DNA from 2 places in the Aminobacter sp. GW821-FHT11F06 genome. Region 1 is predicted to be linked to the other one. Evidence: predicted binding sites of a transcription regulator. Region 1 holds the regulator's gene; the other holds the start of a gene.
The links. The regulator LexA, encoded in region 1, represses DNA repair genes until DNA is damaged. The targets are predictions, from matches to a motif close to TGTTCNNNNTGTGTTCNG.

Region 1 (5,059 bases):
GCAGTTTTAGCCCGGTCCGCCTGTTGTCGATGACATTTGATGCCATGACAAGCTTTACAACGACACCGCTCCGTTTGATGGGAATGGCGGGAAGCATCATTGCAATGCTGAGCGCAGCGTATGGTATTTACATCGTGCTTCAGCATTTCTTTTTCCCTGCAATTCCGACAGGAATTACGTCGGTTTTGACGCTCGTCGCGTTCTTTGGGGGCGTCCAGATGATTTTTTTAGGTCTGTTGGGCGAATATGTCGGAAAATCCGTCTTAGAGGCCAAGAAGCGCCCGCCTTATATTCTGGCGGAAGACATCAGCTTCAAGGGAAAAACTGATGCGGATCGCGGATGACTTCGGGCTGGGTCGCGGGCATGACCGGGTAATCTTGTCGCTATTGGCGGCGGGGCGGCTCGATGGCACATCAGTCATGGTCAATGATGCGATTGAGCCCGGCGATATAGCCCGTCTGCGAGCGCTAAGAGATGCAGGTGCGCAGGTCGGACTGCATCTGAACCTGACGCACGGCTTTTCGAAGCGGGAGCCAGTCTGGCCTCTGGCCAAACTGATGCTGCCGGGCATTGCCTTGCCGGTTGAGGTTGCCGTTTCGCTCAACCGGCAGACCAAAGCGTTCGTTGCGCTCTTTGGTAGCCTGCCCGATTATTACGATGGCCACCAGCATTGCCATTGCTTCCCGGAAATTGCACCGCTTGTCACGCTCTTGCCATACGGACCGCAGACATGGGTGCGCGTGCCGTTGCCCGCCACATGGGCAGACCGATGGCGCAATCTTCGGTCAGGTGGCGTCAAAGGATTGGCGGTCATGGCGATGGCGGTGCGAGCGCGCATGTTCTTCACCAAGGCCAAGCTCCAGGTAAACAGCGATTTTTCAGGCTTTCTCCGTCTCAATGACCCAGCCAATGTTCAGCTATGGCTTCCGCGCCTGTTGTCGGCTGCGAAATCGGATTGTCTGATCATGCTGCATCCGGGCGATGCCACCGATATGATGCAATGCACCGGCCACGCCCCAGAAAGCCGTGCCGTTGAGGCCAGGATCTTGACTGAAAGCGCAATATCATGACCAAGAGCCGTGCTATTTTCTGGGGCCTGCTCTCGTTGCTCATCGTGCGGCTGCTGGCAATGGCCTGGGTACCGCTAACCGATCCAACCGAAGCGCGCTATGCCGAAATCGCCCGGAAAATGGTTGAAACCGGCAATTGGATCACGCCACAGTTTGACTATGGCGTGCCATTCTGGGCCAAGCCGCCATTGCACACATGGTTGTCGGCAGCGGGAATAGCCGTGTTTGGTGCAACGCCGTTTGCTGCGCGACTGGGAATTTTGCTGGCAGCCATCGCCACCTTGGTAATTCTGCATCGATGGGCGTGCACATTGACCGATCGTCGAACGGCAGCGGCAGCGGTATTGGTCACCGCCAGCACAGGGCTGTTTTTTGTCGCCTCAGCCTTCGTTATGACCGACATGGTCTTAACGCTTGGCGTCGTTGCATGCATGGCTGGCTTTCACGGCGGCATGGAAAAAAGCCGTCGCTGGGGCTGGCTGTTCTTTTTGGGGCTTGCCATTGGGCTGTTGGCCAAGGGTCCTGTAGCCGTGGTTCTTTCGCTAACGCCAATCATGGCGTGGATGATATGGCGCGGTGGCTGGAAAGATCTTGGCCGCCTGCCATGGGTTGGCGGGAGCGCCTTGGTCGCCGTGCTGGTGATACCATGGTATGTGGCGGCGGAAATTGCCACGCCCGGATTTCTTCACTATTTCCTGATCGGTGAGCACATCCAGCGCTTTCTGCAACCCGGCTGGACCGGAGACCTTTACGGCGCGGGGCGCGCGCACCCGAAGGGCACGATCTGGCTATATTGGGTTGCGGCCACTCTACCTTGGAGCCTGCTGTTGCCTGTTTTGATCTGGCGGCTACGGAAGGGCATACCTGAAAGCGGCGGACTTCATCTGTATCTGTTTTTGTTCGCCGTAACGCCGCTGGTGTTTTTCACTCTGGCAGCAAACATCCTCCTGGCATATGTGCTGCCAGGGTTGCCAGCCGCAGCACTGCTAGCTGTCATTTTGTGGACCAGGACCGACCTCTCGCGAACATTTTGGCTGAAGCTCGGAGTGGCGGAAGTGTTGGTGGTTTTTTTAGGCATTACCGCAGCTTCCTTGTTCGGCTGGGCCCGCTCAGCAATCCCCACTGAGGTCGACCTGATTGCTGCATTTCCAGATACAGGCCGTTTGGCCATTCTGGATGCACGCAGCTTTTCGGCCGAGTTCTATAGGCAAGGTAAAATTACACAGCTGAAAACACCTGCTGACGTATCAGCATGGCTTACCCCAGGCGATGGCGTGCTTGTGCCAAAACGCGATCAAGATGCATTTCTCACCCATTTCGGGAGCTCGGTTAAAACAATAGCCGAGGACAAAAGATTCTTTCTGTATGTTTCCATAGCGAAATAACGAGGGGTCGAAGCCTCACATGAGTTCGGCCTAAATCTGCTCCGGGTGCGCCGAACTGCTGAAACACCACCTCAGTGCTTCAGCAACAACCAAATTCATGATGTTCGATCCCGGTCTTTTCAAATGGCCACAATCGCACGCGCGGTTCGACCGGGTCAAATAGCCGGCATTCCGTTCAGGCAGCCCGAACGACAGCACGAAAGGCCGAGCTCAGCAGCGCGCCCGGCTTGTGTAAAAATCAATAGCGGCGGATCAGCCCGACGAGCTTGCCTTGGACCTTGACCCTGTCAGGCCCGAAGATGCGGGTCTCATAGGCTGGATTGGCGGCTTCCAGCGCGATCGAGGCGCCTTTGCGGCGGAAGCGCTTGAGGGTCGCTTCCTCGTCATCGACAAGCGCGACGATGATCTCGCCGGGATTGGCGGTGGTCGAGCTGCGGATGACGACAGTATCGCCATCAAAGATGCCAGCTTCGATCATCGAGTCACCCTTGACCTCGAGCGCGTAATGCTCGCCGCCCATGATCATGTCAGGCGGAACGACAATGGAATGGGTCTTGTGCTGGATCGCGTCGATCGGCACGCCGGCGGCGATACGCCCCATCACCGGAATGGTGACGGCCGAACCAGCGTCGTCGTCATTGCCAGCTGACATCGAGCGCGATGGCTCGGGCCGACGGCCAAGGCTGCCCTCGATGACGCTGGGTGAAAACTTCCGCGCCGCGTTGAGGCCAGGCGCGATCGAATCGGGCATGCGCAGCACTTCAAGCGCGCGTGCCCGGTTGGGCAGGCGTCGGATGAAGCCACGCTCTTCAAGTGCTGTGATCAGGCGATGGATGCCGGATTTGGAGGCGAGGTCGAGCGCCTCTTTCATTTCGTCGAAGGATGGCGGGATGCCCGTCTCTTTCAATCGCGAGTGGATGAACAGCAAAAGCTCGTGTTGTTTGCGCGTCAGCATCGCCACCCCCGGAGGAATCAGAAGAAAAACAAACCCAGAACAAACACTATCTGTTCCAGTTGTGTTCTGCAACTGTTTATATCTGGTGAAGGAAAGTGGCTGCTTCGTTCAGCGCAGCATCATCACGCGGCACGCACTGCCAGATTCGGCGGCCGGTGCGAAGGGCTCGCGCATGATGGCGCAGTTGGCGTCCGCGAGCGTGCGGAGCATTGACGAGTCCTGGATCGTGTATGGCGTAACGATGAGGCCGTCTGCCGTCTCGCGCGCAATGGCGCGAACGAAATCCTGGCGCAGGTCGTTGGCAGCCATCGCAGTGTCGAGGACGCCTTTGCGGATGTCGGGCGCATAGGGCCGCCCACCAAGCTTTGCCAGCAGCGGTTTCAGGAAAATGTGCGCGCAAATCAGGCTGGCGACCGGATTGCCGGGCAGGCCGATGCAACGCGTCTTGCCAAGGCGGCCGAACATCAGCGGCTTGCCGGGGCGCATGGCGATCTTCCAGAAATCGAGATCCATGCCGAGCCCGGTCAAAACACCATGGACCAGATCATGGTCGCCGACTGAGGCCCCGCCGAGCGTCACGATGACGTCGGCCTGGGCATCGAGCGCCTTGGCGACGAGGGCTGAGATCGCATCCTTACGGTCGGCTGCGATGCCGAGATCGAGCACACGTGCGCCAACCGATTGGGCTATCGCGGCGACACCATAGGCATTGGAGGCGATGATCTGGTCAGGACCCGGGTTGCTGCCGGGCGGAAGCAGTTCGTCGCCGGTGGCGATGATGGCAACCAGCGGCGCGCGAACCACTGGCATTTCGGGGTGATTGGCGGCCGCGATCAGCGACAGCGCCGCCGGATCAAGCACGCGGCTAGCGTCGAGAATCAGATCGCCCTGTTTGAAATCGAGGCCCTTGGCGCGGATATTGCGCCCAAGTATCGCTGGTTCCAGCACGTCGATTTCGCCATTGCCGAGGTCGCGGACGTTCTCCTGAATGACGACGGTGTCCGCACCGCCCGGCACAGGTGCGCCGGTGAAGATGCGCACGCTCTCGCCTTGCATAACCGTCCCGGTGAACTGTTTTCCCGCAGGTGCTGTGCCAATGACCTTCAGCCGTGCTGGCAGGGACGCGATGTCGGCTGCGCGAACGGCATAACCGTCCATGGCGGAGGCATTGAAGGGAGGCTGGGTGCGCAGGGCATGCAAGGGGCTTGCAAGCACGCGTCCTGAGGCCTCGTTGAGGCCGACCGTCTCTGTGCCGCTGGGTTCGGCGCCATCAAGCAGGCGTTCCAGAGCCTCGGCTACGGGCAGCAGCGCCATCTATTCGGCCGCCTTGTAGTCGCCCGACTTGCCGCCGGTCTTTTCGACCAGCCGGATGCCGGAAATCACCATGGCGCGGTCGGCAGCCTTGGCCATGTCGTAGATGGTGAGACAGGCGACCGACGCGGCGGTCAGCGCCTCCATCTCGACGCCGGTCTTGCCAGTGACGCGCGCAAGCGCTGTCACGCGAAGACCGGGCAGGGCATCGTCGGGCTCGATCTCGACCGACACCTTGGTCAACAGGATCGGGTGGCAAAGCGGCACGAGTTCGTGCGTGCGCTTGGCGGCCATGATGCCGGCGATGCGCGCGGTGCCAAGCACGTCGCCCTTTTTG
Region 2 (5,059 bases), on a different contig from region 1:
CCGAACTGGAAATGCTGACACAGGTCTACCAGCAGTTCCTCGCAGACTGGTTCGGGTGACGAAGAGCCCTCATGTTGGCTACCAATGACATCGAGCAATATCTGTCGGGTGCCTGGCGGCTGATGCTGGGCAAGGCCGATGGCCTGCGCCAGCTCGATCTCAGCGCCGACGGCTTTTGGAATTCGTTCTTCGCCATCGCGATCGCCGCACCGGCGCTGATCGTCGGCTGGGTCGGGGTATCAGACGAGGTCGCGCTACATACAGTCACATTCGCCGGACGCTTCGGCATCGTCGTGCGGCTGGCGCTGGTCGACCTCGGCGCCTGGATATTGCCGCTGATCGCCTTTGCGCTGGTGGCCCCGCGCGCCGGCGTAGGCGACCGCTTCGTCCACTATGTGGTTGCCAGCAACTGGGCGTCCGCGATCATCGCCTGGCTGATGTTGCCGACGGCACTTTCGCGCATGCTGTTTCCCGCGGCGCAGAGCTTCACGACACTGCTGTCGCTGGCGCTGTTTACCCTGTCGATGGTGTTCACCTGGCGCATGACCAATGCCACGATCGGCAAAGGCGCCGCCGTCGGATCGGCGGTCTTTACCGCCATGTTCATGATGTCGCTGCTGGTACTGTTTTCGCTGCAGGCGATGTTCGGGATTTACGTGCCTCAGTAGTCCACACCAGACAGGTAGAGCCCGTCGGGCGGCGCCACCTGGCCGCAGGCAGCGCGATTGCGCGCATCGAGTGCTGCCTTGAGGTCGTCAGCGCTCCAGCCGCCCTCCCCGACCCGCTTCAGGCTGCCGACCATCGAGCGAACCTGGTTGTGCAGGAAAGAGCGCGCCGAGGTCTGGACCTCGATCATCTCGCCCGTTCGCGTCACGTCGAGCCGGTCGAGCGTCCGCAGCGGGCTGTTGGCCTGGCACTGGGTCGAGCGGAAGGTGGTGAAATCGTGCCGGCCGAGCAGAAGCTTGGCGGCCTCGGCCATCGCCTCATGGTCGAGGCGCTTGGGCACCCACCAGACCTTGCCGCGCTCAAGGGCAGCGGGCGCCCGGCGGTTGAGGATACGGTAGATGTAGTGCCGCCCTGTGGCCGAGAAACGCGCGTCGAAATCGTCCGGCACCTGTTGTGCCGCAAGCACCGCCACGGTTTCGCCGGCGGCCTGCAGATGCGCGTTGACGGCATCGCGCACCTTGTCATTGGCCCACGCCTTGGTGAGATCGGCGTGAGCCACCTGGGCCGTCGCATGCACGCCAGCGTCGGTGCGGCCTGCACCGCGCAACGAGATCTCGTCGCCACTGAATTTGAAGATGGCCTGCTCGATGGCCGCCTGCACCGTGTGCAGGCCGGCTTGCCGCTGCCAACCGGCATAGGCGCGACCGTCATACTCGATATCCAGGCGATAGCGCGGCATGTGCTACTCCGGCCGCTTTACGCGGCCAGAGCCGTACCGAAGGCCGAAGCGTAGACCAGCTTGCCGGTCTCGGGCGCGTCACCCCAAGCAAGCGCTTGCAGGGCGTCGCACTGATAGTCGCTTTCAAACTTCGCGGCACGCTCGTGTGTGTAGCCGAAGCGGCCGTAATAAGCCGGATCGCCAAGCACCACGGCCAGCGTCTCGCCGGCATCCTTGAGCCGGATATGGGCCTCGCGGATCAGCGCACCACCGATGCCGGTACCATGGAAATCAGGCTCGACCGCCAGCGGTGCAAGTGCCACCGCCGCAACGGTGCTGCCGCCATTCTGGACGTAGAGGCGCGAAAACAGGATGTGGCCAACCACGTCGCCATCTTCCTCGGCGACCAGTTCGACGATCACATCGCCTTCGGCAACCAGCGCATCGACCAGACCGGCTTCGGCATGCTGGCCGAAGGCATGCTCTTCAACGAGGCGGATCGCCTCACGGTCGCGCGGCGTTGCCGCCCGAATCGACATCATGCTCATGACAACTTCATTCCTTTTTCGATCTTGGCACCGCGCAGGAATTCATCCGCGGTGACGGGTTTTCCTCCCGCCCTTTGTACCTCGACCAAGCCAACGGCACCTTCGCCGCAGGCAATCTCCAACCGGTCGCTGAGAACCGTTCCCGGTTCTCCTTGTCCAGCGACACGTTGCGAGCGCAAAACTTTGAGGCGCTCGGTTCGTCCGCCGATTTCGCACCAGGCGCCGGGAAACGGCGACAGGCCACGGATATTGTTGTCGACCGCCGTCGCCGGCAAGGTCCAATCGATCCGCGTCTCCGCTTTATCGATTTTTTTGGCGTAGGTCACGCCTTCGCTGGCCTGGGGCACTGTTTCCAGCCTGCCCGCTTCGAGTTCCGCTAAGGCCTCTACCATGAGCGAGGCACCCATCGCCATCAGACGATCGTGCAACTCGCCAGCTGTCATGTCGGGTCCAATCGCGACTTTTTCAAGTCGCGCCACCGGCCCGGTGTCCAATCCTTCTTCCATCCGCATGACCATCATGCCGGTTTCTGAATCACCTGCCATGATGGCGCGCTGGATGGGAGCTGCCCCGCGCCAGCGTGGCAGAAGCGAGGCATGACCGTTGTAGCAGCCGAGACGGGTGCCTTCGAGAATGGCCTTGGGAAGCAGCAACCCGTATGCGACGACAACAGCGACATCGGCCTTGAGGGCGGCAAACGCGGCCTGCTCGGTTTCGCCTTTCAGCGACAGCGGCGTGCGCACTTCGATGCCCAGCCGCTCAGCCTCGCGCTGCACCGGTGATGGCGTCAGCTCCAACCCACGGCGGCCAGCGGCGCGCGGCGGCTGGCTATAGACCGCAACGACCTCATGGCCGGCCTCGGCTATTGCACGCAGCGTTGGCACGGAAAAGTCCGGCGTGCCCATGAAGATGACGCGAAGTGGCATCTATGTCCTTGTTTTGGAATGGGCAGACGCAGCGTCCGCGCTTTGAACTGCACGCCGTTCGACCAACAGCCCTAGCTCGATCAGCCTGATGGCCTCGTGTTCGATGTCCCGACCATTAAGGCGAGCTAGCTCTTCGATTTTTCGAAGCAGGTCGTCGTCAACATTTTCAATCAACAGGTCATCCATCGCGGGCGTCTCTCTTTCGCGTGAAACGGAAGCCCGGATTGATCGCTACCCCACCATGCGGCTCGGCGGGCGGTCCTTGGCGAGCTTCTTGAACTTCTTCATCACCATGTCGCGCTTGAGCTTGGAGATGTAGTCGATGAACAGCACGCCGTTCAGATGGTCGATCTCGTGCTGCAGGCAGGTGGCGAGCAGGCCGTCGGCGTCGACTTCCTGGAGCTTGCCGTTTTCGTCGAGATACTTCACCCGCACCGTCGCCGGGCGCTCGACCTCGGCGTAGTAATCGGGGATCGACAGGCAGCCTTCTTCGTAGACAGCGCGATCATCGCCGCTCATCACGATCTCCGGATTGATGACGATGCGCGGCGCTGGCTCCTCGCCTTCCTTGGCCAGATCGATCACCAGCATCCGGATCGGCTCGCCGACCTGGATCGCGGCCAGGCCTATGCCCGGCGCATCGTACATGGTGTCGAGCATGTCGCGCGCGAACTTGCGCACGCCATCGTCGATACGTTCGACCGGCTTGGAATGCTCGCGCAGGAGCGGATCGGGAAGAAGGATGAGCGGCTTGATCGTCATGCGCTTCAACTAAGATGTCGGAATAAAACCGTCAACCGGTCTGGTGCGGCGATGTTCCCGCTTTGATCTGACCTTGTGGGGCGAATCGGCTATGGTGCCGGCCATGAGCGAGCTTTCCAGCATTCTGTCCGCCCCGATCGCGCAGCTTGGCGCGACAACCATCACGCTCGGCCAGGCACTCGGATTTGGCGCGTTGCTGTTCGTCGTCCTGCTCGCCGTGCTGATGATCGCCCTGTGGCGCTCAGCCAAGGCACGCGCGATTGCCGCCGCCGAGGCCGCCGGCCATGCCCGCGACGCTGAAGCCCGCATGGCCGGCATCCTGCGGGCCCAGGCCGAGATGCAGGGACGTCTCGGTACGGTCGCCGACATCTTCGGTGCGCGCCAGGCGGAACTTACCCAATCGCTCGGCCAGCGCCTCGACGCGATGACCGGCCGCATCGGCCAGACCATGGCCGAGCAGACCAAGTCGACGCATGACAGCCTGGCCAAGCTGCAGGAGCGGCTGGCCGTCATCGACACCGCCCAGGGCAACATCCAGTCGCTTGCCGGCCAGGTCGTGCAGTTGCAGGCGATCCTGTCCAACAAGCAGACGCGCGGTGCCTTCGGCCAATCACGCATGGAGGCGATCGTCGCCGACGGATTGCCGCCTGGCGCCTACGAATTCCAGGCAACGTTGTCGAACAACAATCGGCCGGACTGCTTGGTCAAGATGCCGAACGGTGCGCCGTCACTGGTGATCGACGCCAAGTTCCCGCTCGAGGCATGGAACGCCATCCGCTCGGCAGCCGACGTCGAAGGTGCGGCGGAAGCACAAAAATATGCCGCCCAGGCTTTTCGGCGCGACCTTGAGGTGCACATCAAGGCGATCTCGGAAAAATACCTGATCGCTGGCGAGACGCAGGACACCGCCTTCATGTTCGTGCCGTCCGAATCGATCTTCGCCGAGATCCATGAGAATTTCGAATCACTGGTGCACCGCGCCCACCGCGCCCGCATTGTCATCGTCTCGCCGTCGCTGTTGATGCTGTCGATCCAGGTCATCCAGGCTATCCTCAAGGATGCCCGCATGCGCGAACAGGCCCACCTGATCCAAGGCGAGGTGATTCGCCTGATGGAGGATGTGGGCCGCCTCGACGAGCGTGTGCGCAAGCTGCAGACCCATTTCGGCCAGGCCAGCAAGGATATCGACGATATCCTTGTGTCGTCGTCCAAGGTCACCAAGCGCGGCGAAAAGATCGAGGCGCTGGAGTTCGGCGCCTCGCACCCCAGCGAGACCGACGAGGCCGCGAAACCGCAAGCACCAAATGCCCGCGTCGCCGATTCCAAGACCGGCCAGCTCAGGCTGCGCGTGGTCGAGGAAAGCGAGTAGCAAAAAAGCGCGCGGGCCCGGTCCTGTCGGACAGATGGCCTATGAGACCTTCTCTGCGGTCTCCATGCCC

Region 2: the regulator LexA is predicted to act here: its motif matches at 3,673-3,690, upstream of AC1RTB_RS05620 (DNA recombination protein RmuC).

Annotation. Positions count from the first base shown of each region.
Region 1 is NZ_JBXARL010000001.1:122,790-127,848, reverse strand. Features, by position in the region: gene AC1RTB_RS00620 (glycosyltransferase family 2 protein) at 1-344, shown strand, start outside; gene AC1RTB_RS00615 (ChbG/HpnK family deacetylase) at 328-1,071, shown strand; gene AC1RTB_RS00610 (phospholipid carrier-dependent glycosyltransferase) at 1,068-2,456, shown strand; gene lexA (transcriptional repressor LexA) at 2,695-3,411, opposite strand; gene AC1RTB_RS00600 (molybdopterin molybdotransferase MoeA) at 3,520-4,725, opposite strand; gene moaC (cyclic pyranopterin monophosphate synthase MoaC) at 4,726-5,059, opposite strand, start outside.
Region 2 is NZ_JBXARL010000002.1:242,588-247,646, forward strand. Features, by position in the region: gene dapE (succinyl-diaminopimelate desuccinylase) at 1-59, shown strand, start outside; gene AC1RTB_RS05590 (transporter) at 72-668, shown strand; gene truA (tRNA pseudouridine(38-40) synthase TruA) at 662-1,405, opposite strand; gene AC1RTB_RS05600 (GNAT family N-acetyltransferase) at 1,423-1,932, opposite strand; gene fmt (methionyl-tRNA formyltransferase) at 1,929-2,858, opposite strand; gene AC1RTB_RS05610 (hypothetical protein) at 2,859-3,044, opposite strand; gene def (peptide deformylase) at 3,090-3,620, opposite strand; gene AC1RTB_RS05620 (DNA recombination protein RmuC) at 3,724-4,989, shown strand; gene AC1RTB_RS05625 (GFA family protein) at 5,029-5,059, opposite strand, start outside.